One region of the Pseudomonas sp. MONT-RG-20F-20-E-7-02 genome, then DNA from elsewhere that is predicted to be linked to it. Evidence: predicted binding sites of a transcription regulator. Region 1 holds the regulator's gene; each other region holds the start of a gene.
The links. Region 1 encodes FliA, which starts transcription of late flagellar genes. Its sites were predicted from a motif close to CTAAAGTTTNNNNNNNNNNNGCCGNTAA; they were not measured.
Positions count from the first base shown of each region.

Region 2: a site for FliA is predicted at 3,244-3,271, ahead of L8I05_RS05755 (methyl-accepting chemotaxis protein). Genes of this name have one in related genera too.
Region 3: a site for FliA is predicted at 4,045-4,072, ahead of L8I05_RS29245 (methyl-accepting chemotaxis protein). Genes of this name have one in related genera too.
Region 4: a site for FliA is predicted at 3,366-3,393, ahead of L8I05_RS27565 (methyl-accepting chemotaxis protein). Genes of this name have one in related genera too.

Region 1 is NZ_JAKNQN010000001.1:422,164-429,683, reverse strand. It holds gene motD (flagellar motor protein MotD) at 1-615, opposite strand, end outside; gene L8I05_RS01960 (flagellar motor protein) at 644-1,384, opposite strand; gene L8I05_RS01955 (chemotaxis response regulator protein-glutamate methylesterase) at 1,384-2,505, opposite strand; gene L8I05_RS01950 (chemotaxis protein CheA) at 2,555-4,780, opposite strand; gene L8I05_RS01945 (protein phosphatase CheZ) at 4,792-5,580, opposite strand; gene L8I05_RS01940 (chemotaxis response regulator CheY) at 5,599-5,973, opposite strand; gene fliA (RNA polymerase sigma factor FliA) at 6,142-6,882, opposite strand; gene fleN (flagellar synthesis regulator FleN) at 6,879-7,520, opposite strand, start outside.
Region 2 is NZ_JAKNQN010000002.1:66,008-73,527, forward strand. It holds gene L8I05_RS05745 (AAA family ATPase) at 1-52, opposite strand, end outside; gene pnuC (nicotinamide riboside transporter PnuC) at 49-612, opposite strand; gene L8I05_RS05755 (methyl-accepting chemotaxis protein) at 1,544-3,178, opposite strand; gene L8I05_RS05760 (undecaprenyl-diphosphate phosphatase) at 3,405-4,235, shown strand; gene L8I05_RS05765 (DUF1294 domain-containing protein) at 4,232-4,615, shown strand; gene L8I05_RS05770 (MmcQ/YjbR family DNA-binding protein) at 4,604-4,960, opposite strand; gene L8I05_RS05775 (LysR substrate-binding domain-containing protein) at 4,957-5,865, opposite strand; gene L8I05_RS05780 (NAD-dependent succinate-semialdehyde dehydrogenase) at 5,978-7,357, opposite strand; gene L8I05_RS05785 (AraC family transcriptional regulator) at 7,516-7,520, shown strand, end outside.
Region 3 is NZ_JAKNQN010000022.1:550-8,069, forward strand. It holds gene L8I05_RS29230 (TonB-dependent siderophore receptor) at 1-2,315, opposite strand, end outside; gene L8I05_RS29235 (FecR family protein) at 2,410-3,390, opposite strand; gene L8I05_RS29240 (sigma-70 family RNA polymerase sigma factor) at 3,390-3,905, opposite strand; gene L8I05_RS29245 (methyl-accepting chemotaxis protein) at 4,188-6,068, shown strand; gene L8I05_RS29250 (SRPBCC family protein) at 6,108-6,566, opposite strand; gene L8I05_RS29255 (amino acid adenylation domain-containing protein) at 6,585-7,520, opposite strand, start outside.
Region 4 is NZ_JAKNQN010000014.1:19,688-27,207, forward strand. It holds gene L8I05_RS27555 (methyl-accepting chemotaxis protein) at 120-1,799, opposite strand; gene L8I05_RS27560 (Na+/H+ antiporter NhaC family protein) at 1,867-3,186, opposite strand; gene L8I05_RS27565 (methyl-accepting chemotaxis protein) at 3,432-5,579, shown strand; gene L8I05_RS27570 (sensor histidine kinase) at 5,727-7,046, opposite strand; gene L8I05_RS27575 (response regulator transcription factor) at 7,043-7,520, opposite strand, start outside.

The sequences.
Region 1 (7,520 bases):
CATGGCGAGCATGCGCACGATGCTCGCGGCACGCGCCGAGGACAGTTCCCAGTTGGTCGGGTACTGCGCGGTGGCAATCGGGAAATTGTCGGTAAAGCCTTCCACGTGGATCGGGTTTTCAAACGGCTTGAGGATCGCCGCCACCTTGTCGATGATGGTGAAGGCCTGGTCGCTCGGCATCGCGTCGGCGCTGGCGAACAGCAGGCTGGAGTTCAGCTCGATCTCCACCCACAGCTCATTGCCGCGCACGGTCATCTGGTTGGATTTAATCAGGTCGCCAAACGCGGCACTGATGTCATCGGCAATGCTTTTCAGTGGGTCGCTGGTGCCGCCCACGCCGGCGGCGGTTTCGTCGCTGTCGTTGACCAGCGGCTTGGCCGGGGTGACGGTCTTGGGCCGCTCTTCGCCGATAGGAATCGGCTTGAGGGCGCGGTCGGCGTCGTTGAACACACCGATCAGTGCCTGGGAAATCACCTTGTACTTGCCTTCGTTGATCGACGAGATGGAGTACATGACCACGAAAAACGCGAACAGCAAGGTAATGAAGTCGGCGTAGGACACCAGCCAGCGTTCATGGTTGACGTGCTCTTCAGGCTCGCGGCGGCGACGGCTCACAAACTCCCTCCTACACAAAGCATGCGCATCAATCCATGAAGCCCTGGAGCTTCAATTCGATGGAGCGCGGGTTCTCACCCTCGGCAATCGACAAGAGGCCTTCCAGCAACATTTCGCGGTAACGGGATTGGCGCATGGCGATCGACTTGAGCTTGCTGGCCACCGGCAGCAACACCAGGTTGGCACTCGCCACGCCGTAGATGGTGGCGACAAACGCCACGGCAATGCCGCTGCCCAACTGCGACGGGTCGGCCAGGTTGCCCATCACGTGGATCAAGCCCATCACCGCACCGATGATGCCGATGGTCGGCGCGTAGCCGCCCATGCTTTCAAACACTTTGGCGGCGTTGATGTCGCGGCTTTCCTGGGTGTAGAAGTCCACTTCGAGGATGCTGCGGATCGCTTCCGGTTCGGCACCGTCCACCAGCAATTGCAGGCCTTTGCGCGCGTAGCTGTCGGGCTCGGCATCGGCCACGCCTTCCAGGCCCAGCAGGCCTTCCTTGCGGGCGGTTAGGCTCCAGTTGACCACGCGGTCGATGCCGCCTGGCAGGTCGACGCGCGGCGGGAAAATAATCCACACCAGAATCTGCATGGCACGCTTGAACGAACTCAGCGGCGACTGCAACAACGCGGCACCCACGGTGCCGCCAATCACAATCAGCGCTGCCGGGCCGTTGGCCAAGGCGCCAAGGTGGCCGCCTTCAAGGTAGTTGCCGCCGATAATCGCGACAAACGCCATGGTGATGCCAATCAGGCTCAAGACATCCATCAGAGGCAGGCCTCCACCAGATGCTTGCCGATGTCGTCCAGGCTGTAGACAGCGTCAGCCAGGTCCGCCTTGACGATGGCCATGGGCATGCCATAGATCACGCAGCTGGCTTCGTCCTGCGCCCAGATCGCGCTGCCGCCTTGCTTGAGCAGGCGCGCGCCTTCACGGCCGTCGGCGCCCATGCCGGTGAGCACCACCGCCAGAACTTTGTCGCCGTAGGACTTGGCTGCCGAGCCGAAGGTGATGTCCACGCACGGCTTGTAATTCAAACGTTCGTCACCCGGCAGAATTTTGATCGTGCCACGGCCATCCACCATCATCTGCTTGCCACCCGGCGCCAGCAGCGCCAGGCCAGGACGCAGGATGTCGCCATCCTCGGCTTCCTTGACAGTGATGCGGCACAGCTTGTCCAAACGCTCGGCGAAGGCCTTGGTGAAGGCCGCCGGCATGTGCTGGATCAGCACGATCGGTGCGGGAAAGTTGGCCGGCAATTGCGTCAACACGCGCTGCAGGGCCACCGGGCCGCCGGTAGACGTGCCGATAGCGACCAGCTTGTAGGCTTTGCGCTTGGGCGCAGGCGAATGGGCGCTCGGTGCAGCGGCACGTACGGGTGGCGCCGCAGGGCGTGCCACGGGCGCAGGCGCCGGGCGTGCAAATGACGACGTCGGCGCAGCAGGCGCTGCCGCCGGTGCAGGCGCTGGCGCACTGAACAGGCTGCGACGGTTACTGCGCGAAATGCTGTGCACCTTCTCGCACAGCATCTGCTTGACCTTCTCGGGGTTGCGCGAGATGTCTTCGAAATTCTTCGGCAGGAAGTCCACTGCACCGGCATCCAGCGCATCCAGGGTGACCCGGGCGCCTTCGTGCGTCAGCGAGGAGAACATCAACACCGGAGTCGGGCAGCGCTGCATGATGTGCCGAACTGCGGTGATGCCATCCATCATCGGCATCTCGTAGTCCATGGTGATCACGTCAGGCTTCAACGCAATGGCTTGATCAATCGCTTCTTTGCCGTTGGTGGCCGTACCGACCACCTGAATCGTTGGATCGGCGGAAAGAATTTCCGAGACGCGGCGGCGGAAGAAACCCGAATCGTCCACCACCAGGACCTTGACTGCCATAAACACTCCGTTAGGCGGGGCGGGCATTACCGCCCAAGCCCCACCAGAATCAAATACGCCGTGCGGCGTAACGCTTGAGCATGCTCGGAACATCGAGAATCAGCGCGATCCGACCGTCACCGGTGATGGTCGCACCCGACATGCCCGGGGTTCCCTGCAGCATTTTGCCCAAAGGCTTGATGACCACTTCTTCCTGGCCCACCAACTGGTCGACGACAAAGCCGATCCGCTGAGTGCCCACGGAGAGAATCACCACATGGCCTTCGCGCTGCTCTTCATGCTTGGCCGAAGCCACCAGCCAGCGCTTGAGGTAGAACAGTGGAAGCGCCTTGTCGCGCACGATCACCACTTCCTGGCCGTCCACCACGTTGGTGCGCGACAGGTCGAGGTGGAAGATCTCATTGACGTTGACCAGCGGGAAGGCGAACGCCTGGTTGCCCAGCATCACCATCAGGGTCGGCATGATCGCCAGGGTCAACGGCACCTTGATGACGATCTTGGAGCCCTGGCCCTTGGTCGAGTAAATGTTGATCGAGCCGTTGAGCTGGCTGATCTTGGTTTTCACCACGTCCATGCCCACGCCACGGCCGGACACATCGGAGATCTCGGTCTTGGTCGAGAAGCCCGGGGCGAAGATCAGGTTGTAGCACTCGGTGTCGGTCAGGCGGTCGGCGGCGTCCTTGTCCATCACACCACGCTTGACCGCGATATTGCGCAGAATCGCCGGGTCCATGCCTTTGCCGTCATCGGTGATCGACAGCAGGATATGGTCGCCTTCCTGTTCCGCCGCCAGAATCACTTTGCCGTTGCGGGACTTGCCCGAGGCTTCGCGTTCTTCCGGGGTTTCGACGCCATGGTCGACGGCGTTGCGCACCAAGTGGACCAGCGGGTCGGCCAGGGCCTCGACAAGGTTTTTGTCGAGGTCGGTTTCTTCACCCACCAGTTCCAGGTTGATTTCTTTCTTGAGCTGGCGCGCCAGGTCGCGAACCAGGCGCGGGAAGCGGCCGAAGACTTTCTTGATCGGCTGCATCCGCGTTTTCATCACGGCGGTCTGCAAGTCTGCCGTGACCACGTCGAGGTTCGACACGGCCTTTTGCATGGCTTCGTCGCCGCTGTTCAGGCCCAGGCGCACGAGGCGGTTACGCACCAGCACCAGTTCGCCGACCATGTTCATGATGTCGTCCAGGCGCGCAGTATCAACGCGCACCGTGGTTTCGGCTTCACTGGCAGGCTTTTCGGCCACCGGCGCCGCTGCGGCACGCGCAGGTGCCGGAGCAGCTGCGGGGGCTGGAGCCGGAGCAGGTTTGGCGGCAGCTTTGGCCGGTGCAGGTTTCTCTGCCACTGGTGCGGCAGTTGCAGCCGCAGCGGCCGGGGCCACTTCGGTGAACTTGCCTTTGCCGTGCAATTCGTCGAGCAGGGCTTCGAATTCGTGATCGGAGATCAGCCCGTCGCCGGCAGGTTCAGCCTTGGCGGCTGGCGCTGCGGCGGTCGCGGCGGTCGCGGCGACTTCCGGCAAGGCTTCGGCCACAAACGTGCCTTTGCCGTGCAGTTGGTCGAGCAATGCTTCGAATTCGTCGTCGGTAATGTCGGTGCTGGCAGGCGCAGCCGGTGCTTGCGGTTCGGCGGCAGCAGGCGCCACTGCGTCGGCGGCGAACTGGCCTTTGCCATGCAACTGGTCGAGCAAGGACTCGAACTCAGCGTCGGTAATGTCTTCGCTGGTCGGCGTGGCAGGCGGGGCTGCGGGCGCAGCGGGTGCTTGCGGCGCTTCCGCCTCGGCCTTCACGGCGCTGAGGGAGTTGAGCAGCTGTTCGAACTCGCTGTCGGTCACATCCGCTTCAGGCTCGGCCACCGGCGCCGCTTCCACCACCGGCGCAGCCGTGGTGTCGGCAGGTTCGGCCAGGCGCGCCAGGGCGGCCAGCAGTTCCGGGGTGGCAGCCGTGATCGGGGCACGTTCGCGCACTTCGCTGAACATGCCGTTGACCGCATCCAATGCTTCGAGAATTACGTCCATCAGTTCCGAGTCGACGTGTCGCTCACCCTTGCGCAGGATGTCGAACACGTTCTCGGCGATGTGACAGCACTCCACCAGCTCATGGAGCTGGAGGAAGCCGGCGCCCCCTTTTACAGTGTGAAAACCGCGAAAAATTGCATTGAGCAGGTTCGCATCATCCGGGCGGCTTTCCAGCTCGACCAGTTGTTCGGACAGTTGCTCTAAAATTTCGCCGGCCTCTACAAGGAAATCCTGAAGGATTTCTTCATCGGCGCCGAAGCTCATGTGGGTGCTCCTTAGAAGCCTAAACTGGATAACAGGTCATCTACGTCATCCTGACCTGACATAACGTCTTCACGTTTATCGGCATGAATCTGCGGACCTTCACCCTTGGCGAGATGTTTTTGTGGATCTTTTTCCGAGAGGATCGCTTCGCGGTCATGTTCGATGCCGGCAAAACGATCAACCTGGCCGGCCATGAGCACCAATTTGAGCAGGTTGCTTTCCACTTCGGTGACCAATTGGGTCACGCGCTTGATCACTTGACCGGTGAGGTCCTGGTAATCCTGGGCGAGCAGAATGTCATTGAGGTTGCTGGCAACCGTGCGGTTTTCCTGCTCGCTGCGCGACAAAAAGCCGTCGACCCGACGCGCCAATTCACGAAACTCTTCCGCACCCACTTCCCGACGCATGAAGCGGCCCCAGTCAACGCTGAGGGCCTGCGCTTCGGTGGCCATGCCGTTGACCAGGGGCGTGGCGTTTTCCACCAGGTCCATGGTGCGGTTGGCCGCTGCCTCAGTCAGCCTGACCACGTAGGACAGGCGTTCGGTAGCATCGGTGATTTGCGAAATCTCTTCGGCCTGGGGCATATGCGGGTCAATCTGGAAATTGACGATCGCACTGTGCAGCTCGCGTGTGAGCTTGCCCACTTCCTGGTACAGGCCGCGGTCACGGGTCTGGTTGAGCTCATGGATTAACTGCACCGCGTCGCCGAACTGGCCTCTTTCAAGGCTGTCGACCAACTGGTGAGCATGCTTTTTCAGGGTCGACTCAAAATCGCCCTGTGACGTTTCTTTATGCTCCATAGCTCCCCCGTGGCAGCATCAATGACCGATGCGTTCGAAGATTTTTTCGATCTTCTCTTTCAAGGCCAGCGCAGTGAATGGTTTGACCACGTAACCGTTAACCCCGGCTTGGGCGGCTTCGATGATCTGTTCACGCTTGGCTTCGGCGGTCACCATCAACACAGGCAAGCTGCGCAGTTTTTCATCGGCGCGCACGTGACGCAGCAAGTCGATGCCGGTCATGCCCGGCATGTTCCAGTCGGTTACCAGAAAGTCGATGCTCCCGCTGTTGAGGATCGGAATCGCCGTAATGCCGTCATCCGCCTCGACCGTGTTGGTGAACCCAAGGTCACGCAACAGGTTTTTTATGATCCGCCGCATCGTTGAGAAGTCATCAACGATGAGGATTTTCATGTTCTTGTCCAATTCGACCTCCAAGCAGTCTTAAACGCGCCCAGCACCTGGACGCGCCATTTCAATCAACAGGCGTTACACAAAAAGGACTGCCCAGGGCACCACGGAACGAACCCGCGAAGGCTTGAAGCCTTCGCGGTAGCGTCTGCAGTGTCCCCACACTGCCTGTCAGCGCGCGCGCCACTCTCCCAATCGCCCCCGCAAGCGGGCTGCGCACTGGCTGTGCAACTGGCTGACACGCGATTCGCTGACCCCCAGGACCTCACCGATTTCCTTGAGGTTCAGCTCTTCGTCGTAGTACAGCGCCAACACCAGTCGCTCACGCTCCGGCAAATTGGCAATCGCATCCGCCAATGCGCCCTGGAAACGTTCGTCTTCCAGGTCGCGCGACGGTTCGAGATGAGCACTCGCGCCGTCCTCGTGCAGCCCTTCGTGTTCGCCGTCCTGCAACAGGTCGTCGAAACTGAACAGGCGGCTGCCCAAGGTATCGTTCAAAATCCCGTAGTAATCGTCGAGACTCAATTGGAGTTCGGCCGCAACTTCATGATCTTTAGCGTCACGACCGGTTTTTGCTTCAATTGCGCGAATTGCGTCACTGACCATTCGCGTGTTGCGGTGTACCGAGCGCGGCGCCCAATCCCCTTTACGCACCTCATCGAGCATCGCGCCACGGATACGGATGCCCGCATACGTCTCGAAACTCGCCCCTTTGCTCGCGTCGTATTTGGTCGACACTTCGAGCAAACCGATCATGCCGGCCTGGATCAGGTCTTCGACCTGCACGCTGGCGGGCAGGCGTGCCAGCAGGTGGTAGGCAATGCGCTTGACCAGGGGCGCATAGCGCTCGATCAGTTCGCCCTGGCTGTCACGTGCCGACTTTTTGTAAAGGTTGTAGCCGCTGGATGTCATAGCACAGGTCCCGCGCTCGTCTGATGCACCAATCGCTCGACGAAAAACTCCAGATGCCCCCGAGGGTTGGCGGGCAACGGCCAAGTATCGACCTTCTGGGCAATAGCCTTGAACGCCAGTGCGCACTTCGAACGAGGGAACGCTTCGTAGACTGCACGCTGCTTTTGCACAGCCTTGCGCACACACTCGTCATAAGGAACTGCGCCAACGTATTGTAAGGCGACATCGAGGAAGCGATCCGTGACCTTGGTCAACTTGGCGAACAGGTTTCGCCCTTCCTGCGGGCTTTGGGCCATGTTGGCCAGCACGCGGAAGCGGTTCATGCCGTAGTCACGGTTGAGCAGTTTGATCAGGGCATAGGCGTCGGTGATCGAGGTGGGTTCGTCGCAGACCACCAGCAGCACCTCTTGCGCGGCGCGCACGAAGCTGACCACGGACTCGCCGATGCCGGCGGCGGTGTCGATCACCAGCACGTCGAGGTTGTCGCCGATGTCGCTGAACGCCTGGATCAGGCCGGCATGCTGCGCCGGGCTCAGGTGCACCATGCTCTGGGTGCCCGAAGCGGCCGGCACGATGCGAATGCCACCGGGGCCTTGCAGCAGCACATCGCGCAGCTCGCAGCGGCCTTCAATCACATC
Region 2 (7,520 bases), on a different contig from region 1:
CCAGCCAGCTTTTGCCGCTGGACTCGGGGCCGGCCAGTACCACGACTTTCATGCGTGCAACGCCGGGTCGGCGCGCCATTCACGCCAGCCTTGCACGGCGATCACGGTGAACAGGGCGTAGAGCGCGGCGGTGAGGTACAGGCCTTTGTAGAGGAACAGCCCGACGAAGATCACATCCACGGCGATCCACAGCGGCCAGCACTGCACGCGTTTTTGCGCCATCCACATTTGCGCCACCAGGCTGAAGCCGGTGAGGGCGGCGTCGAGCCACGGTTGGGCGGCGTCGGTCCAGTGCGCCATGGCGGCGCCGAGCAGCAGGCTGAATACGGCGCCGACGAACAGGCTGGTCATGATCGCAGGCCAGCCGAGGCTGGTGACCTGACGGCCTTGCTTGACGGCACCGGCGCGGGTCCATTGCCACCAGCCGTAGAGTTGCAGCGCGGCGTAGACCACTTGCAGGAGCATGTCGGAGTAGAGTTTTACGTCAAAGAACACCCAGGTGTAGAGCAACACCATGACCAGGCCGATGGGCCAGCACCAGGGGTTTTGTTTGACCGTCAGCCAGACAGCGATCACCCCCAGGGCGGCGGCGAACAATTCAAGCCCGGACATGGCGGTTCCTTGGGAGAGTGGGAGAGGGCGGTGATTGTAACCAAAGGTCGGGAATCTTCAATCGGTGATGGGGTGGGTTTGTTAGGTGGATTGAGTACATATCCATTTCTGCGGTAACGGCCACTTAGGGTTCCGCTTTTACAGCGGCTCACTTTTTGAAGGACCAAAAAGTAAGCAAAAAGTCCTCGCCCCACCACTCGGCACCTCGCCTAGGCTCGGTGTGCCCGAACGAAGGCTTGAATCCGTGGGCCGCCGCAATGGGCCATCCCTGGCCCAGTGCGGCTAACCCGGCGTCCTGCCGGGTTACCCACGGATTCAAGCCTGCGTTCGGCCAGCGTGGTTGATGGGGCGATCCCAGATCAAGATCAAGATCTACAGCACGGCGGCCTAGTAGCCGACCTGAGTGGTAGAAGCAAAAGCACAGCAAGAGCAGGGCAAAAGCCCATCTACCTGATGTACTGAGATCCAAAATGTGGGAGCGGGCTTGCTCGCGAATGCGGTGGGTCAGTGACACATGAGCTGGCTGATACACCGCCTTCGCGAGCAAGCCCGCTCCCACATTTGATTGAGTTTAGCTTCAATGAACAGGTCGGCTGTCAGGCCGCCGTGCTCTTGCTTTTGATCTTGCTTTTGATCTTGATCTTAGGCGCCCCGTTAAACCACGCTGGCCGAACGCAGGCTTTGGAGCGGGGGTAAACCGGCAGGACGCCGGTTTAGCCGCGCTGGGCCAAGGATGGCCCATCGCGGCGGCCCCCGCTCCAAAGCCGGAGTGAGGGCACACCGAGCCTAGGCGAGGTGCCGAGTGGTGGGGCAAGAGCCCTTTTGGTTACTTTTGGGGCTCTTTTCCAAAAGTGACCCGCCGTAAGGGCGGAACCCATATCCGCCATCACCCAAATAACGGATATGTACTCTACCCTCTAAAAAACAGCAGCTAAACCTTGAACTGCCGCAGCAACCCACCCAACTGCTCACTCAACCCACGCAAATGCTCACTCGCCACGCTCGACTGCTCCGCCGCCAACGCAGTGCTGTGGGACAAACCGGCCGCCTGGGTGACGTTCTGGTTGATGTCCTCCACCACATGCGCCTGTTGCAACGTCGCGCTGGCAATCGACGCATTCAGCCCGTTGAGGTTGCGCAGCGCCTGCCCAATGGCAGTGAGGCTAGCACCGGCCTGGCCGGCCTGTTCAATCGTCAGTTGCGAGGCGCTATGGCTGTCGCTGATCACCTTGACCGCCGCTTCCGAGTGCCCTTGCAGACGCTCAATCATCACCTGGATCTCAGCGGTGGATTTCTGCGTACGCTGAGCCAGCAATCGCACCTCATCGGCAACCACAGCAAAACCACGCCCCTGTTCCCCGGCGCGCGCAGCTTCAATCGCGGCGTTAAGCGCCAGCAAGTTAGTCTGGTCGGCAATCGATCGAATCACCTCCAGCACGCCACCAATCTGTGTGCTTTCGCTGGACAGGGTGCGGATCACTTCCACGGCCTGGTTGATGGTGCTGGAGAGCTGGTCGATCTGCTGCAAGCTGCCGTCGATATTCACCTGGCCCTGCTGCGCCTGGGCCTGGGCATCGCGCATTTCGCTGGCGGCGTGTTCGGCGTTTTTCGCCACGTCCTGCACACCGTAGGTCACTTCGTTGATGGCCGTCGCCACCAGCTCCATCTGCTGCGACTGTTGCTGGCTGCGGTCATGGGCCTGGCTGGCGTTGTTGCCCAGCTCCGTCGACGACTGGCCCAAGGCGTTGGCGCACACTTGCAGTTGGCCGACCACCTGGCGCAGCTTGGCGGTAAAGCTGTTGAAGTGCTGGGACAACTGGGTGACTTCGTCACGCCCGTGGGTGTCGAGGCTGCGCGTCAGGTCGCTTTCGCCACTGGCGATATTGGCCATGGCGTTCACCGCCGCCTGCAACGGGTGCACGATGCTGCGGGCGATCAACAGGACCAGCACGGCCATCACCAGCGCAATGCCCAGGCCGATCAGCGAGGCGTTCCACACCTGGCCTTTGAACTCGGCCTGCACGTCATCCACGTACACGCCGGAGCCGATGATCCAGCCCCAGGGTTCGAACAGTTGGATGTAGGAGGTTTTCTCCACCGGCGCTTCGGCACCCGGCTTTGGCCAGCGATAGTTGACGATGCCGGCGCCCTTGGCCTTGGCCAGGATCACGAACTCGTTGAACACCGCAAAACCGTCCGGGTCACGAATCGCCGAGAGGTTCTGGCCATCGAGCTTGGGGTTGGCCGCGTGCATGATCATCACGGGCGTCAGGTCGTTGATCCAGAAATAATCGTCGTGGTCGTAGCGCAAGCCACGCACGGCGCTGAGGGCCTGCTTTTGCGCGACCTCGCGGGTCAGCACGCCGGTTTTCTCGAGGTTCTGGTAATAGGCCAGCACGCCACTGGCAGTCTGCACCACGTGTTGGGTCTGCAAGCGCTTGGCCTGGTAGAGGTCGCCATGGATCTGCTTGAGCATCAACAGCCCCAAGGTCAGCAGCATCAACACGGCGACTATCAGGATCAGCCAAAGACGGCGGCTGATCGACATGTTGCGCAAACTGTTCATCGTCCTGTCACTCCCTGCTTTTTATAATTGTGTGCTGCATCGACAATTCCGGCTTGTCTGATAGGCTTTCGGCCTGTAATCGAAAAACCTGAGTACTCCCTGATTTTTCACGAAATTTTTGCAGGCCGATGTTGAAAATCAGCCGCGCAAAATTGAGTGCGCTTGCGTCAGTGAACATTAAAAAGACAGTCAAGGCATGCCACAGCGCATGACCTTTGGGGGAAGCATGGATTTTTGGACCGCCATACAGGCATTGATTCTAGGCGTTGTGGAGGGGCTGACCGAGTTCCTGCCGATTTCCAGCACCGGCCACCAAATCATCGTCGCCGACTTGATCGGCTTCGGCGGCGAACGTTTTGAAGCGTTTAACATCATCATTCAATTGGGCGCGATCCTGGCCGTGGTCTGGGAGTTTCGGCGCAAGATCCTCGACGTGGTCATCGGCTTGCCGACCCAGCGCAATGCTCAGCGTTTCACCGTCAACCTGATGATCGCGGTGCTGCCGGCTATCGTGCTGGGGGTGATTTTTGCCGACCTGATCAAACATTACCTGTTCAACCCGATCACCGTGGCCACCGCGCTGGTGGTGGGCGGGGTCATCATGTTGTGGGCCGAGCGCCGACAACATGCGGTGCACGCGCAAAGCGTGGACGAGATCACCTGGAAAGACGCGCTGAAGGTCGGCCTGGCCCAATGCCTGGCGATGATCCCAGGCACCTCGCGCTCCGGCGCCACCATCATCGGTGGCCTGTTGTTCGGCCTGTCACGCAAGACTGCCACCGAATTTTCGTTCTTCCTGGCCATGCCCACCATGGTCGGCGCGGCCGTGTACTCGGGCTACAAGTACCGTCACCTGTTCCAGCCGGATGATCTGCCGGTGTTTGCCATCGGCTTTGTCACCTCGTTTATCTTCGCGATGATTGCGGTCAAGGCCTTGCTCAAGTTCATCGCCAGCCACAGCTATGCGGCGTTTGCCTGGTATCGCATCGCCTTCGGCCTGGTGATCCTGGCGACCTGGCAGTTCGGCTGGATCGACTGGTCGGCGGTCAAGCCATGAACATTCAGCACCCGCGCCTGAAGGCGCTGATCTTTGTATTGCTGTGCGCCGCGCCGCTGCTGGGGGCGGCACTGGTGTGGCATCGCGGTGAGACGGTGATTCCGCTGGCGGCCTATGGCGTGGTCAGCGTGATGGCGTTTTTGCTGTACTGGGGCGACAAGCGCAAGGCGCAATCAGACGGCCCGCGCGTGCGCGAAAACATCCTCCACGCCGTCGAGCTGGCGGGCGGCTGGCCGGGGGCGTTGATCGCCCAGCAAGTGTTCCGGCACAAGACGCGCAAAGTGTCGTACCAAGTGCTGTTCTGGGTGATTGTGTTGCTGCACGAGGTGTTCTGGATGGATCAGTTGTTTCTCGGCGGCACGCTCGTTTCAATCCTCTAGCCGCAAGCCGATCTGCGTGCGCTTGGGCAGCTTGCTCACCACCAACTGGTGCGAGCGTTGCAACAGCCCGCGCAGTTCCTCGGCGCCCAGCGGGTAGGGCGTGTTCATGATGACCCACTGCGCGCGCGCCAGGTACGGCGCCGGGTGAATGCCGGGGCGGTCCACATGGCCGAGGAACAACGCCTTGTCGACCTTGAACGCCAACGACTCGCCCCGCAGGTTCTGCAGGGCGAACATCTTGTTGCCGGCAATCGAAAAGACGCGCACGCCGCCCCATTTATAGTCTTCCCGCGCGCCGGGCAGGCTCAGGCAGAAGGCGGCGACTTGGGCTTCAGTCATGTTCATAGCAAGCGGTCTCCGCAGCCCTTGAAGGCTTCTTCCAGGTAGTCGATCCAGGCTCGAATGGCCGGCAGCACGCCGCGCCGGTGCGGGTAGACTGCCTGCAGCCAGCCACCCGGCGATGACCATTGCGGCAGCAGTTGCACCAACTGGCCGCTGGCCAATTCTTCTTCGCAATACATCATCGGCAGCACGGTAAAGCCCAGGCCTTTTATGGCGCAGGCTTTGCGCACGATGAAGTCGTCGATGCCCAGGCGCGCTTCCAGTGCCAGGTCTTCGCTCTTGCCTTGTGGGTCGATCAGGCGCAGGTGCACCAGGCGGTCGGCCTCCAGGGCGCCCAGTACCGGCAATTGCTTGAGGTCGTCGAGGGTGTTGATGTGCCGCTCGCGGATGAATTCCGGGCTGGCCACCAGGAGGGTCTGCGCCTGTCGCAGGCGCTTGGTCACCAGCAGCGGGTCTTCATCGCCCGACTCGCGCACGCGCAGGGCCACGTCGATGCCTTCGGCGACCAGGTCGACGCGGCGGTTGACCAAGGTCATCTCCAGCTGCACCAGTGGGTGAGCGGCGAGAAACCCCGCGACCATGTCCGGCAGCATGTGCTGGGCCATGCCCACCGGGCAGCTGACCCGCAGTCGCCCGCGCGGTTCGCTGGACATGCTGGCTACGGCCTCGTCGGCCATTTCCGCTTCCAGCAGCATGGCCTGGCAATGGCGCAAGTAGCGCTCGCCGACGGCGGTCAGGGTCAATTGGCGTGTGGTGCGTTGCAACAGGCGTGCGCCGAGGCGTTCTTCCAGCTCGGCAATACGCCGTGACAGCCGCGACTTGGGAATCCCCAGCAGCCTGCCCGCCGCCGCAAAGCCGCCGGCTTCGACGACTTTGGCGAAATAGTAGAGGTCATTGAGGTCTTGCATGGGCAACCTATTGTCCTGTCAGTGGGACGAATCATCCGCGTCTGGCGAGGGCAAATCCACTACAAAAAAAGCGAGCACCTTATGGGCACTCGCTTTGGCAGTGGTTAAGCGCTTAGAACTGTGCGCCGGCCATCAGCACATACTTCACATGCACATACTCTTCGATCCCGTAATAGCTGCCTTCGCGGCCATAACCGGACTGCTTGATGCCGCCAAACGGAATCGACGCAGTGCCCACCGAACCCGAGTTGAGAATCACCATGCCAGCTTCCAGCTGGCGCGACAGACGCAACGAACGCCCCAGGGCGCTGGTGTAGGCGTAGGCAACCAGGCCGAACTCGGTCTGGTTGGCGCGGGCAATCACTTCCTGTTCATCCTTGAACGAATAAATGGCGAACACCGGGCCGAAAATTTCTTCGGTGGCCAGCGGTGAGTCGTCCTGCAAACCGGTCAATACGGTCGGCTCGTAGAACAGCCCACCTTTGGCGTGGGGCTTGCCGCCCATCAGCACCTTGGCGCCGGCGGCCCTGGCGTCTTCGACCAGGCGCACGACTTTGTCGAAGCCCAGTTGATTGACCAGCGGCCCGACCACAAAGTCTTCGCGCAGGCCTTGATCCACGTCGATCTTGGCGACGGCGGCCTTCACGCGTTTGATGAAGTCTTCAAGGATGCTGTGCTGCACAAAGATGCGGTTCGGCGAGATGCACACCTGGCCGGAGTTGCGCAGCTTGGCACTGACCAAGCCCTTGACCGCCTCATCGAGGTTGGCGTCCTGAAACACGATAAACGGCGCGTTGCCGCCCAGCTCCAGGGTCATTTTCTTGAGGGTGGCCGCGCATTGCGCCGCGAGCAATTTGCCCACGCCGGTGGAGCCGGTAAAGGTGATTTTGCGAATGCGTGGGTCACCGGTGAAGATCAGGCCGATTTCCTTGGGGTCGCCGACCACCACTTCCAGCACGCCGGGTTCGATACCGGCCTTGCGTGCGTATTCCAGCAGCTTGAAGGCGGTCAGCGGCGTGTCTTCGGCAGGCTTGATCACCATGGTGCAGCCGGCTGCCAGGGCCGTGGCGACTTTGCGCGTGATCATCATGAAAGGGAAGTTCCACGGCGTGATCGCCGCGACCGGGCCGATGGCTTCCTTGGTCACCACCACGTTGGCGTTGCGGTCGTGGGTGGGAATGGTGTCGCCATACACGCGCTTGGCTTCTTCGGCGTACCACTCGATAAAGCCCAGGCCGTAGTCGATTTCGCCACGGGCTTCGGTCAGGCACTTGCCGTTTTCGCGGCACAGCAGCTCGGCGAAGGCTTCCTTGTCGGCCTTCACCGCGTCGTGCCAGCGGCGCAGGATCTCGCTGCGCTCCTTGGCCAGCCTGGAGGACCATTCAGGGAAGGCCGCGCAGGTGCGGTCGACCGCCGCCTTGACCTCGGCTGAGGTGTTCTTGGCAACGCGGCCGATTTCTTCGCCGGTGGCGGGGTTGTAGACGATAAGCATGAGGCAATCTCCGGGGGCTGAATGGGCTGTTTCAGGCTACGGAAACGCGCGCCGGGAGCGAATATCCATTCCAATGTGCTGATTGCCTATTCCTATGAGCGCGTAGCCACGGCGACGTTTGCGCAGTAACGTGCGGTTTTCCCCAGGAGCCTTGCAGCATGGG
Region 3 (7,520 bases), on a different contig from region 1:
TAGGCCGGCACCTTCATTGTGTTCTCAGCATCTGCCCAGCTGTACCCTACATAGCGAACCCCGCCCCCAAGCCGCAAGCCATCCAAGGCTCCGCTAGCAAATTTGTAGTCCGCCCACATCGACGCCATATGACGAGGCGCCTGAGTCGGAGAATTACCCTTGTTCTCGATCAAATTGTCGGCAGAGCTCAACGTGCTCACCATCGACTTGGAATACTTGATGTCGGTAAAGGTATAGCTGCCTAAGAGCTTCAAGTTATCGGTCAGTTGCAGATGCGCTTCCAGCTCCAGGCCTTGCGAGCGGACAGCACCTACAGCCCGATAGAAGTTCTCCTGTGGCAGCTTGGTCGCCAGGTTTTCCTGGTCGATACGAAACCAGGATGCTGTAAACAAGTTGTCGGTCCCCGGCGGCTGATACTTCAAGCCTGCCTCCCACTGTGTCCCATTGGTAGGTGCCAGTGGATTACCCGCGCTGTCTGAATAGGAGTTCGGGTTGAAGGACTCTGAATAGCTGACGTAAGGTGCCAAGCCGTTATCAAACAGATACAGCGCACCCGCTCGACCCGTCAGCTTGGTACGTTTGTCAGAGATCTCCGTGCCCAGCGGCCGACCCGCCTCTGCAATACGGTTTTCATCGGACGTCTCTACCCAATCCTGGCGAAGCCCAAGGGAAAACCGCCATTTATCCATTTCGATCAGGTCTTGCAGATACACACCCGTCTGTTCAAGGCGACGCAGGTAGCTGGTTGGTTCGTAATAGCTGATCGCTGAATTGCCGTAAACAGGGTTGAACGCGTTGATCGGTTGCAGCGACCCGCTGGACCAATCCACCACCGTTTTACGCCGCTGATAATCGGCCCCCGTCAGAACAGTGTGCTTGGTCGCCCCAGTAAAAAACTCCGCCTGCAGCATGTTGTCGATGATGAACGCGTGCAGCTTCTCATCGCCGCCCGAATAGTAGCGATTTAGCTCATTACTGGTCGGTGTGGTCCAGCCATAGGCATACACCTGATCCAACTTCACCTTGGAGTCGAGGTAACGGAAGTTCTGCCGCGCAGTAAACACATCGTTGAAGCGATGCTCGAACTGATAACCAAACGACTGCTGATCACGTTTGTAACCATCGACGCCGGGCTCGCCTTCGAAAAAGTGGCTGGAGATCCGCTGACCATTACGCTGATGCAATGCGCCGTCCGCCGGCATGCCACCGTGGTAACCACCGTCGGGATCATGCTGTAGATACGCCTGGAGCGTCAGCGAGGTGTCCTCGGTAAAGTCGATGCTGAGCGTCGGTGCCAGTGCGAAGCGCTTTTCCTTAGCGTGGTCAAACTGCGTATCAGACTTGTCCGCCAAGCCAGTGAGGCGATAGGCGATGCGCTTGTCTTCGTCCACCGGGCCGCTGAAGTCCAAACCCATGCCCTGTTGCCCGCGATTGCCCACTGTCGCTTGAACCTGATGATAAGGCTCGAACAACGGCTTTTTGCTGGTCAGTGCAACCAGGCCGCCGGGTGAGCTGCGCCCATACAGCACAGACGATGGCCCTTTCAGGATGTCCACGCGTTCAAGAAAGTAGGGGTCCACCTGCATCGTGCTGTAAGTGCCGCTGTCGCCCATGGACTTCAACCCATCAAGGTAGATGTTATCCACAGAGCCATCATTGAAACCGCGCATGGCTACGTAGTCATAACGATGGGTCGCGCCATACGGGTTGGTCAGCACGCCAGGTGTGTAGCGCATGGCCTGTGCAACAGTTTGGGAGCCCTGGTCGTCCATCTGTTCACGGGTCACCACGGAGACGGTTTGCGACGTTTCCAGCAGGGCGGTGCTGGTCTTGGTTGCGATCTGGCTATGTGTAGCGTTGTAGCCTTCCATGCTGCCCAAGGCATTCCCCAGCGCGAAGCCTTTGATATCGGTGGTGGGCAATGTCAGCGTGCTGCTTTGCGGCTGAGCCTGTAGAACAAAACTGAAGCCGTCCTGCGAATCAGCCTGCAACCCGGAGCCGGCGAGCACATGGTTCAACCCCTGTTCGGCTGAATACTCGCCGTGCAGCCCAGGCGATTGTCGGCCCTGAGTCTGCGCAGGCGTGCTGGAAAGGGTTATGCCCGCCTGCCGGGCGAACTGATTGAGCACCTCGCTCAGCGAGCCGGCTGGAATGTCATAACGCGGACTCACCTGCGCGCTGGCCGTCTGCGCCGCCATGGCCACAGTCGAAACAGCCCCCATGCCCATTGCCGTCGACAACAACGCGGCACGTATGGCTTTGGCTAAAAGAGGGTAGGAAGAGTCTGGTGAGTTACTGAGAAAACGCGCAGTCATGATCAAGGTCCGTTGAGGCCGGTAAGGCAGATGGAAACGCTTACTGTCTAAGCCGGACTCACGGAAAAAAACCGCCAAAAACCTTCATAAAAAGTCAGGCCGAGCGCTCCAGGCTCACCCACCAACGTGTGCGATAACGCACGCGAACAGGTAGCGTCTGCGGCAGGATCGCCAGCAACTTGTCGGTGTCCTCCAGCCGAAAAACTCCCGACAGCCGCAAGCCGGCAACATCCGCCGAACAACCCAGGTAGCCATGGCGGTAACGCCCCACCTCCAACAGAAAGTCGGCCAGGCGCATACCACGCGTCACGATCAGCCCATCGGTCCACGCCCCAACATCCATATCCAAAGGCGGGGCCGGCGTGGCATGCGTCTGGTTTACGAGATAGTTTTCCCCCGCGTGGGCTTGAGTCGAGAACCCATCCGCCGAATGCGGTGAATGAATGGCCACATTGCCGCTGACCACGCTCAAGCGTGTGCAATCGCTGTCTTGGCGCACGCTGAAGCGCCCGTCCATGCCTTCGAGCAATCCATGCCGAGTTTGGACCAGCAAGGGTGCTGACAAACTCGCGCCGCAAGTCACCAGGATCTCCCCACGCACAAGCGTGATGAGGCGTTGCTGCGCACTGAAGTCCAGGTCCACTGCACTGTCGGTATTGAGTTGCAGGCGAGTACCATCCGGCAATTGCACACTGCGCCGCTCGCCAGTGGCTGTCGCGAGGTCGGATGTCCAGCGCTGCCAGCCGGTCAGGTCCCGACTGACCCACACTGCAGAGCCCACCAGCACTACACCGGACAACATCTTCAGCGCCTGCCGCCGACCCAAGCCGTGTGCAACATTTTCCAGGGCCACATGGGCCCCCGGAATCGCAGACAATTGGCTGTTCAACTCCTGCTGCAGCGCCTGTACTCGTTGCCAGGCCAACTCATGGTCAACATGCGCCTCGCGCCAATGCTCGCATTGCGCATGCAGGCGCACATTGGCACGGTTGTTACGCAGGCGCAGGGCCCAGCTGATGGCTTGCTTGACCACTTGGGCATCGGGTCCGGAACGCGCGGCGTTACCCACAGGCATCAAGTCTCATAACGCAGCACGTAACAGTGATACAGCGCCTCAGCGATGTAGCGTTCCACAGAGCGAACCGACACGCCCATCTGCTGCGCGATCTGCTTGTACGTCAGCCCATCGCACTGAGCCAGTAGAAACGCCTTACGCACCTTCGGCTTCAATCCGTCTAAAAGGCGGGCGATTGCCTCCAGAAGTTCCAGCACCAACGCACGTGCTTCGGTGCTGGGTGCCAACGCTTCCGGCAGGTGGGCGATGGACTCCAGGTAAGCGCGTTGGATTTCTTCACGGCGCCAATGATCAATCACCAAACCCCGGGCGATGGTGCGCAAGAACGCCCGGGGCGCCTTGAGTTCAAACCTCTCGGTCTTTTGCAGCAAACGCACAAAGGTGTCTTGCGCCAAGTCCGCTGCATCGGCGGCATTGCCCAGCCGGCTGCGCAGCCACGTGTTGAGCCAATTGTGATGGGTGCAGTAAAGCGTCTGCACCACACGTTCACACGCAATGTACTCAGTAGATGGCATTCACACAGGCCCGGCCAGACGTCACAAATGATAATTAGTCGCATTGTCTGAAAGCCTGAAAGATTTTGCAATCTCTCCTCGCAGCGCCTGCACCGTTGGTCGGTTTCCCACGCAAAATGAGGATGCTTCTCACAAATTTCTAAGATTTCTCTTGGTGTGGCCGAAAGCCTGATGAGCCATGCGTGCACCGAAATAGAGCGGTCCAAGAGAGTCCGCCTATCCCGTTACATGGAATGTTCCACTCGGCACGCTCATCCCCCTTTGGCAAAAGAAGTCGATGAAATGAATCTCAAGTTCAGTCATAAAATTCTGTTGGCCGCGTCAGGCGTCGTGGTTCTCGCATTCGCGTTATTCACGCTCTACAACGACTACCTGCAGCGCAGCACCATCAAGCAAAACCTGGAATCGTCCATCCAGCAATCGGGTGAACTCACGGCCAGCAGTGTGCAGAACTGGCTCAGTGGTCGCATCCTGGTCCTCGAAAGCCTGGCGCAAAACGTCGCGCATCAGGGCAGTGGTGCCGACCTTCCGGGCCTGGTTGATCAACCTGCGTTCACCTCGAACTTCCAGTTCACCTACGTCGGTCAAACCAACGGTGTGTTCACCCAGCGCCCTGACGCCAAAATGCCCGACGGTTATGACCCACGTCAGCGTCCTTGGTACAAGCAAGCCGTGGCCGCCGACAAAACCATGCTCACCCCGCCTTACATGGCTGCCGTGGGCGGTCAGATCGTCACCATCGCTCTACCAGTCAAAAAGAACGGTGAGCTGCTGGGCGTAGTGGGCGGTGACCTGAGCCTGCAGACCTTGGTGAAGATCATCAACTCGGTGGACTTCGGCGGCATCGGCCATGCCTTTCTGGTCAGCGCCGATGGCCAGGTCATCGTCAGTCCTGACCAGGACCAGGTGATGAAAAACCTTAAGGACATCTACCCAGGCACAAACCTGCGTATCGAGAAGGTCAGCCAGGATGTTGTCCTCAATGGCCAGGACCGTATCCTCTCGTTCACGCCAATCAGCGGTTTGCCAGGTGCCGATTGGTATATCGGTCTGTCAATCGACAAAGATAAAGCCTACGCACCGCTGGGCAAATTCCGTACTTCGGCATTGATCGCCATGTTGATCGCGGTCGTCGCCATTGCCGTGCTCTTGAGCCTGTTGATTCAAGTACTGCTGCGCCCGCTGACCACCATGGGCATTGCCATGCAGGACATTGCCCAGGGCGAGGGTGATTTGACTCGGCGCCTGGACGTGACCAGCAAAGACGAATTTGGCGAAGTTGGCAGTGCCTTCAACCAGTTCGTCGAGCGTATCCACGCGTCCATCTCCGAGGTGTCTTCGGCGACGCGTCAGGTGCACGACCTGTCCCAACGCGTGATGGCGTCGTCCAATGCCTCGATCATCGGCTCGGACGAACAAAGTGCGCGCACCAACAGCGTGGCGGCGGCAATCAACGAACTGGGCGCCGCCACCCAGGAAATCGCGCGCAACGCGGCCGATGCTTCGCAGCACGCCAGTGGTGCCAGCGAACAGGCAGACGACGGGCGCAAGGTCGTCGAGCAAACCATCCTGGCGATGTCGGAGCTGTCGCAAAAAATCAGCCTGTCCTGCACCCAGATCGAAACGCTGAACGCCAGCACCGACAACATCGGCCACATCCTTGATGTGATCAAAGGCATCTCCCAGCAAACCAACTTGCTGGCACTTAACGCCGCCATTGAAGCTGCTCGTGCCGGGGAAGCCGGGCGTGGTTTTGCCGTGGTTGCCGATGAAGTGCGTAACCTGGCGCACCGTACTCAGGAGTCTGCCGAAGAGATCCATAAGATGATCACTTCGCTGCAAGTGGGTTCGCGTGAAGCGGTGACCACCATGAACGCCAGCCAGACCTCCAGCGAAGAAAGCGTTGAAGTGGCTAACCAGGCCGGTGAGCGCCTGGTCAGCGTGACGCAACGCATCGTCGAGATCGACGGCATGAACCAATCGGTCGCTGCCGCCACCGAGGAGCAGACCGCCGTGGTGGAAACCCTCAACGTCGACATCAACCAGATCAACCTGCTGAACCAGCAGGGCGTGGCCAACCTCAACGAAACGCTCAAGGACTGCGACGCACTGTCCCAGCAGGCCAGCCGATTGAAGCAGTTGGTCGACAGCTTCAAAATCTGACCCTGTTTGTGCAGGAGCGAGGCCTCTCGCTCCTGCTGATCAGCTGAGCATCTGGCGCACATTCTCCAGTGCGCTGTCGGCGAAATCCTGCACAAACTCTTCAAACGCTGCCGGCGGCATTTCCAGCGGTTCGCCAATGAGCGTCCAGGTCGCCCTGGAGCGGTCCTCACCAAGCCCTTCAACACGCATTGCGGCCCACAACTGCGCGACGCCCAACGTGTTGTAGAGCGTGGTCCACGTCATATACATGGCCTCGTCGTCGTGGCTGTTGAGTTGCTCGACAACGCAATGACCATCGTGGAAAAACTTCGTGCGTAACGCACCTACACCCGTCCCCGTCATTTGGATGTGCGACAGCGCGGGAATAAAGGCATCAAAGCCTGCAAAGTTGCCCACCACACGCCACAGGCGAGCGGCCTCGCACGGGACTTCCACAGACGCCACCAACGGTGCGCCGCCAGGGTTGCGGATCAATGTATCGGGTTGCAGCGGTTTCATAAGCATGTCCTGACGGGGTTAGATAAAGCCAATGGCCTTGAGGTGGTCGCAGCCCTTGCGTAGCAGCGCCGGGTCCTTTTTTGGGTAGTGCTCGCCCATCGCGTCCACACCCTGGCGTGCGTTGTCGTGACAAATCATCGACACGTCGCTGATGTCTTCTGCCAGGTCATTCAGGTAAAAACCCAGCACGCCAAACAGCGCGTTTTCGCGACCCACCGTGCGTAGCGCGCTTTGCCAGCGCGCAATGCTCACCCGTTCGAAGCGGTGGCCCGCTTGGCTGAACGCATCAAGGTAATGTTCCCAACTCAACGGTTGTGGGTTGTGCAGGTTGAAGACGTTTCGCCCGGCAGCCCACTGGCCGCAGTGGAACGCAACGAAGCGCGCAAAGAAGTCCACCGGCATCAAGTCGAAGTTCACCTCCAGGCGCGGCGCCAGGCCCAACTGCAACGACCCTTTGAGCATCATCATCAGGCGGTTGTTGTGCGGCTGGCAGACGCCGTTACGGCTGTTGAACGCGATGTTTCCCGGGCGATAGATGTTCACCCAGGCACCTTGCTCGGCAGCACGCCCCAGCAGTCGTTCGGCGACCCATTTGGAAAGGTTGTAGCCATTCTTGAGATACAGCGGCAACGACTCCACCGCGTGCGTTTCGAGAATGTACCCCTGGGCGTCAATATGACTGCAGGCCGAGAGTGTCGAGACGTAGTTAAAGACTTTCTTGCAATGGGTTTCACACAGGCGCAGGCACTCCAGTACCGGTTCGACGTTGTCCCTGGCAAGTGAGGCGTAGTCCATCACATGGTTGACCCACGCAGCGTTGTGCACCAACACGCCATGTGTGCGGGCGAGGTGCTCATACACATCGCAGGCCAGGCCCAGTCGTGGCTGGCTGATATCGGCGGCGTAGACGTGCACGCGGCTCAGGTCCATATGCTCCAGGCGATACTCGCGTAA
Region 4 (7,520 bases), on a different contig from region 1:
GATGCGCAGGTAAGGAGCCAGGCCGAAGGCGCTGTGATTGGGGCTCAAGTCTTACCGAGGGGCGGTGGGAGGTATATTCGTATATACGTTAAGTCAACATACCCTGAACCTATGAAAGATCAGATCCTGAACTGCCCCACCAATTGCCCCAAACGCTGACCCAAATCCGCCAAACTTCGGGACGTCTGCGCGCCCAGTTGGGTTTCATCCGCCACGCTGTCTACCGCCACGGCAATCTGATGCACGCTGCGGTTGATCTCCTCGGCCACGGCGGTTTGCTCTTCGGCGGCGCTGGCAATTTGTGCGTTCATTGAATTGATGGTGCCGATCAACTGCGCCATGGTGTCCAGCGACGCCCCGGCCTGGTTGGCCTGGGCCGAGGTGCCGTCGCCGGCATCGCTGGAACGGCGCATTGCGTCCACGGCGGCTTCGGTGCCTTTTTGCAGGCGGTCGATCATGCCCTGGATTTCCTGGGTGCTGGTCTGGGTGCGGCTGGCCAAGGCGCGTACCTCGTCGGCGACCACGGCAAACCCGCGCCCGGCCTCACCGGCCCGCGCGGCTTCGATAGCGGCGTTGAGCGCCAGCAGGTTGGTCTGTTCGGCAATCGAGCGGATTACGTCAAGCACGCTGACAATCGACGACACGTCCTGTTGCAGGCTGTCGAGGGACACGCCGCTGCTGCGGATATCGTTCACCAGCGCATGGATCTGCGCGATGCTGCCGTCCACTACGCGCTTGGCGGCCTGGCCCTCGGCGTCGGTCTGTTGCGCGGCAACGGCGGCGCCCTGGGCACTGCGCGCCACTTCATGGGCGGCGGAAGACATTTGGTTGATCGCGGTGGCGACTTGGTCGGTCTCGTGACGCTGGCGTTCCATGGCGGTTTCCGAGCGCTGGGCCTGCTCGGACACCTGGCTGACCAGCCCAGTGAGTTGCGAGGTCATCTCGGTGATCTGGCGCACCAGCCCGTGGATCTTGTCGACAAAGCGGTTGAAGGCGCCGGCCAGATCGCCGAGTTCATCCTGGCTGGTGATGGCCAGGCGGCGGGTCAAATCGCCCTCGCCTGCGGCAATATCGTCGAGGTTGGCTTTCATCAGGTTCAGCGGACGCAAGATGGTATTGGCCGTCACCAGGCCCACGGCGGCAATCACCAACAGCACCAACACGGCCACGCCGAGGATGCTCCAGAGCACGCCTTCCATGCGTTTCTCGACCTTGGCCTCGACCACCGCCACCTGGGCTTCGATGCCGTCGAGGTTAACCGACGTACCAATCACCATGTCCCACTTCGGCAAGTACTCGGTGTAGCCGAGCTTGGGCACCAGTTCGGTCTGCCCCGGCTGGGTCGAGCTGTATTGCAGGTAATGGGTGCCGTCCTTGCCGACCTTGACCAGGTCGCGATTGACGTAGACGCCGTTGGGGTCGCGGTTGTCCTTGAAGCTCTTGCCTACGCCGTCGGGGCTGTTGCCCTTGAACAGGCGGATGGTCTCGGAGTCGTAGCCGAAGAAGTAGCCGTCCTTGCCGTAGCTGGTGTTGGACAGCAACTTGACCACCTGCGCCCGCGCGGCAGTGTCGCCCGGGGCGGCGGCGTCGTAGAGCGGCTTGATGGTGGTCATGGCCACTTCCACATAACTTTGCAGTGTGGCCTTGGCGTCGTTGAGCAGGCGCTGGCGGGTTTCATCCACCTCGTTGCGTGCCTGGCCCTTCAGAATCCACACCGTGGTCAGGCTGATGACCACGGCGAACAGCAACACCGGCACTACGGCGAGGGACAGGACTTTGGCCTTCAAACTCAGACGCATGGCTTTTCTCTCTTATTAGGCGACTTGAGAGGCTATCGGCCAATTGCCAGGGATCTGTAGGCGGGTGTCAGAGGGTCATGGCGGCGAACCAGCCAAACGCCAGCAAGGGAATGTTGTAGTGCAGGAACGTCGGCACCACGGTGTCCCAGATATGGTGATGCTGGCCGTCGATGTTCAGGCCGGAGGTCGGGCCGAGGGTCGAATCCGACGCCGGTGAACCGGCGTCGCCCAGCGCACCGGCGGTGCCAACGATGCACACAATCGCCAGCGGGCTGAAGCCCAGTTGCACACACAGCGGCACAAAAATCGCGGCGAGGATCGGCACGGTGGAAAACGACGAGCCAATGCCCATGGTCACCAGCAGCCCGACCAGCAACATCAGCAATGCGCCCACGCCACGGCTGTGGCCGATGAACGCCGCCGAGGCTTCCACCAGAGAACGCACGTCGCCGGTGGCTTTGAGCACTTCGGCAAACCCCGAGGAGGCGATCATGATGAAGCCGATCATCGCCATCATCTTCATGCCTTCGGTGAACAGGTCGTCGGTTTCGCGCCAGCGCACGATGCCCGACACCGAGAAGATCAGGAACCCGGCCAGGGCGCCGATGATCATCGAGTCCAGCCACAGCTGAATGATGAACGCCGAGGCAATCGCCAGGCCGGCCACCAGCAAAGTCAGTGGGTTGTACTGCACCGCCACTTGCTCGACCCGCTCGATTTTCTCCAGGTCATACACACGTTTTTTGCGATAGCTGACAAACACCGCCACCAGCAGGCCGACGACCATGCCCAATGCCGGCAAACCCATGGCGTGGGTGACGTTGACCTGGCTGATATCCACACCGCTCTTGGCCACGTTGGCCAGCAGGATCTGGTTGAGGAAGATATTGCCGAAGCCCACCGGCAGGAACATATACGGCGTGATCAGGCCGAAGGTCATCACGCAGGCGATCAAGCGGCGGTCCAGTTGCAGCTTGGTCAGCACGTACAGCAGCGGCGGCACCAGCAGCGGGATAAACGCGATGTGGATCGGCAGGATGTTCTGTGAGGCAATCGCCACCACCCACAACAAGCCGATCAGCAACCATTTGACGTGGCTGCCGCCCGTGGCTTCCTGGCGATCAACCAGCATCAGCGCCTTGTCCGCCAACGCATGGGCCAGGCCGGACTTGGCAATCGCCACCGCGAAAGCGCCGAGCAAGGCGTAGGACAACGCCACCGTCGCGCCGCCGCCCAACCCGCCGTTGAAGGCCTTGAGCGTGGCCTCGATGCCCAGGCCACCGGTCAAGCCACCCACCAGGGCGCCGACAATAATGGCGATGACCACATGCACGCGGGATAAGCTGAGCACCAGCATGGTGCCGACCGCGGCGATGACTGCGTTAATCATGGTTACCTCAAGACAGAAACTAAAAAACAGGCATGCCCGCATCCAGGCGGCCATAGGCTTGGCTGCCAGCGTGCAGGCTTAAGGAGGTTTTATTAGAAGGGCGCGCACTTTGCAGCAGGCGGGCGCGCATGTCAAAAAACGGCGTCGCTTTGAGCATTCAATTGAACGTTTAAATAATAAAGAAGCGCAAAAAGCGGCCGATACAGAGGCTCTCTGTGTTTTCAGGTTAAGGATGCTCCTCGATGTCCCTCAGACAGCTCTCCATTCAATGGAAAATCACCCTGCTCGCCGGCCTCTGCCTGCTGGGGATCGTGACCCTGCTGGTGGGTCTGTCGCTGTATCGCATGGAGCAGAGCTCACAGCAGGTCAAAGCCTCCAGCATGCAGATGCTCGACGAGTCCGCCCAGGCGCGCATCGAGGCCCAAGGTGAAGTGCAGGCCTTGGGGATTCGCCAGCAATTCATGGACGCCTACCAGTACGGCCACGGTTTTTCCCGCCAAGTGCTGTTTTTGCGCGAGCAGGCGGAAAAACGCTTCCTCGACGCCTTCGACACCCGCGAAGACCTGACCCGCCAGGTCAAGGCCGCGCTGCAGGCCAACCCGGACCTGCTCGGTTTGTCGCTGGTGTTCGAAGCCAATGCGCTGGACGGCAAGGATGAGCTGTTCGCCAACCAGGCGGAGCTGGGCAGTAACGACAAGGGCCGCTTTGCCCTGTACTGGTCGCAACCGACGCCGGGCAAATTGACCTCGATGTCGCTGCCTGAAAGCGACATGGCCGACACCCGCGTCGGCCCCAGCGGCGAAAAAGCCAACGCCTGGTTCACCTGCCCGCGCACCACTCTGAAACCCTGCGTGATTGAGCCTTACTTTTATGTGATCGACGGGCAAAACGTGCTGATGACCAGCATCGTCTTCCCGCTGATGGTCAACGGCAAAGTCATCGCCTCGTTGTCGGTGGACATCAACCTCAACAGCCTGCAAGCCGTGAGCCAACAGGCCAGCCAGAAGCTGTATGACGGCCAGACCCAGGTCAGCATTCTCAGCCCCACCGGTTTGCTCGCCGGCTACAGCCCGGACGCGAGCAAACTCAGCCAGCGCCTGGACCAGGTCGACACCACCAGCGGCGCGCAATTGATCAGCGCGCTGGCCGCCAGCACGCAGATCCGCAGCCTGCGCACCGACCATCAACTCAAGGTGCTGGCGCCCTTCGCACCGATTCCCGGCGGCAAGCCGTGGGGCGTGTTGCTGGATGTGCCGGAAAAAGTCCTGGTCGGCCCCGCCGAAGCGCTCAAGGCGCAACTTGACGCCGATAACACCCGCGGCACCTTGCTGGAGCTGAGCCTGGGCCTGCTTGCCGCCGTGGTCGGCCTGATTCTGGTGTGGCTGATGGCGCGCAGCGTGACCCGGCCGATCTTGGGCGTGGCGCGCATGCTGGAAGACATCGCCAGTGGCGAAGGCGACCTGACCCGCCGCCTGGCCTACGACAAACAGGATGAGCTGGGGCAATTGGCCGGCTGGTTCAACCGCTTCCTCGACAAGCTGCAACCGATTATTGCCGAGGTCAAACGCTCGGTGCAGGACGCCCGTGGCACCGCCGACCAATCCGCCGCGATTGCCACCGAAACCAGCGCCGGCATGGAACAGCAATACCGCCAGGTCGACCAAGTGGCCACCGCCTCCCATGAAATGAGCGCCACCGCCCAGGACGTGGCCCGCAGCGCCGCCCAGGCAGCCCAGGCCGCGCGCGATGCCGACCAGGCCACCCGCGAAGGCTTGACCGTGATCGACCGCACCACCACCAACATCGGCCACCTGGCCGCCGACATGAGCACCGCCATGGCTCAAGTTGAAGGCTTGGCGGCTAACAGCGAGAAAATCGGTTCGGTGCTGGAAGTGATTCGTGGCATTGCCGAGCAGACCAACCTGTTGGCGCTCAACGCCGCCATCGAAGCCGCCCGCGCCGGTGAAGCCGGCCGTGGGTTTGCCGTGGTCGCCGACGAAGTGCGCAACCTGGCGCGGCGCACCCAGGAATCGGTGGAAGAAACCCGTGTGGTGATCGAACAACTGCAAAACGGCACCACCGATGTGGTCGGCTCCATGGGCAACAGCTATCGCCAGGCCCAAGGCAGTGTCGAGCAAGTCGGCCAGGCCGTCACCGCCCTGCGCCAGATTGGTGAGGCGGTCACGGTGATCAGCGACATGAACCTGCAAATCGCCAGCGCCGCCGAAGAGCAAAGCGCGGTGGCCGAGGAGATCAACAGCAACGTGGCGACCATTCGCGATGTGACCGAGTCGCTGTCGGAGCAGGCGAACGAATCAGCGCGGGTCAGCCAGGCGTTGAACAGTTTGGCGAATCAGCAGCAGGGGTTGATGGATCAGTTTCGTGTGTAGATCGTCAAGAGGGTGAATAGCTAGTGTGGGAGCCGGGCTTGCCCGCGATAGCGTCACCTCGGTGTATCAGTGCCACCGAGGTGACGCTATCGCAGGCGAGCCAGCTCCCACACAAGCCCGCTCCCACATTTTTTATTTTGTGGTGTATCAGGCGTGGCGCTTGGGCAATTCGATCAGCACTTTCAGGCCGCCCAATTCACTCTCCTGCAACTGCAATACCCCGCCCCACACCTCGACGATATCGCGCACAATCCCCAGCCCCAGGCCATGGCCGTCGATCTGTTCATCCAGGCGCGTACCACGGCTGAACACCTGGTCGCGCTGGCTTTGCGGAATGCCTGGGCCGTCGTCTTCAATGGCCAACAAGTAGCTGTGCGACGCTTCACTGACGCTCAAACGGATTTCGGCATCCGCCCATTTGCAGGCGTTGTCCAGCAGGTTGCCTAACAGCTCCAGCAGGTCTTCGCGGTCCCAGGGCAATTGCAGGCCGGGCGTGACGTGGTAGCTCAAGTCCAGGTGTTCGCCGTGGATCATGTTTAGCGTGGCCAACAGCCCGGGCAGCTCTTTTTCGCAATCAAACAAGGCACCCGGCAAGGTTTCGCCGGCAAGGCGCGCACGGTTGAGTTCGCGATTAAGGCGTTGCTGCACCTGTTCCAACTGCTCGCGCAACAGTTTGCCGAGTTCGGGGTGCGCCTTGAGCTGCTCACTGGATGCCACGCTCAACAGCACGGCCAACGGGGTTTTCAACGCATGCCCCAGGTTGCCCAACGCGTTGCGCGAGCGCTTGAGGCTGTCTTCGGTGTGGGCCAGCAAGTGGTTGATCTGCGCCACCAGCGGCTCCAGTTCAAGCGGCACCTGGGTGTCGAGTTGGGAGCGCTGGCCCTGTTGCAACTGGGCGATCTGGTTGCGCGCGGTTTCCAGCGGGCGCAAGGCACGGCGCACGGTAACCCGCTGCAGGATCAGCACCAGCAGCAAGGCCGCTAGGCCCATTACCAGACCGATCTGACGCATCAAACGGAAACTTTCCCGCACCGGTGTGTAGTCCTGGGCCACGCTGATGGAAATCGACTGGCCAAAGCGTTTGTAGTCCGCGCGCAACACCAGCAGTTGCTGGCCTTCCGGGCCCAGTTGCAGGTTGCCCTTGAGCCCGGCTTCGGGCAGGCGCGGTAACTCCTGATCCCACAGCGAGCGGGAACGCCAGTGAATATCGGCAAAGTCGATGCGGAAATAATGCCCGGAAAACGGCCGCTGATAGGCCGGTGACAGGCGCTGCTCGTCCAGCTGCACACCATTCGGCCCACGCACCAGCGCCACCAGCAGGTTCTCGGCGTCGTTGCGCAGCCCGGCTTCCAGGTAGCGCTGCAAACCGGCCTCGAACAACCACAAGCTGGTTTGCGCCAGCACCAGGCCAACAATCACCATCACGCTGATCAGCCCCAGGCTCAGGCGTCGCTGAATGGACCTCATGCAGGCCCGGCGCCAAACCGGTAACCCTGGCCGCGCCGGGTTTCGATCACACTGCGGCCGAGCTTGCGGCGCAGGTGGTTGACGTGCACTTCGAGCACGTTGGAGTCACGCTCGGTCTCGCCGTCATACAGGTGCTCGGCGAGGTGGCTTTTCGACAGGATTTGTTCCGGGTGCAGCATGAAGTAGCGCAGCAGACGGAATTCGGCGGCGGTCAGCTGGATCTCTTCGCCATCGCGCAGCACGCACTGGCGGCCTTCATCCAGGTGCAGCCCGGCAGCTTGCAAGGTGGGTTGGTTGGCGTGGCCGTGGGAGCGGCGCAACAACGCCTGGATGCGCAAGTGCAGTTCTTCCGGGTGAAAGGGTTTGCTCAAGTAATCGTCCGCGCCGGCCTTGAGCCCTTCGATACGCTCGGCCCAGGAGTCACGGGCGGTGAGCACCAGCACCGGCGTGACCAGGGCGGCCGCGCGCCATTGG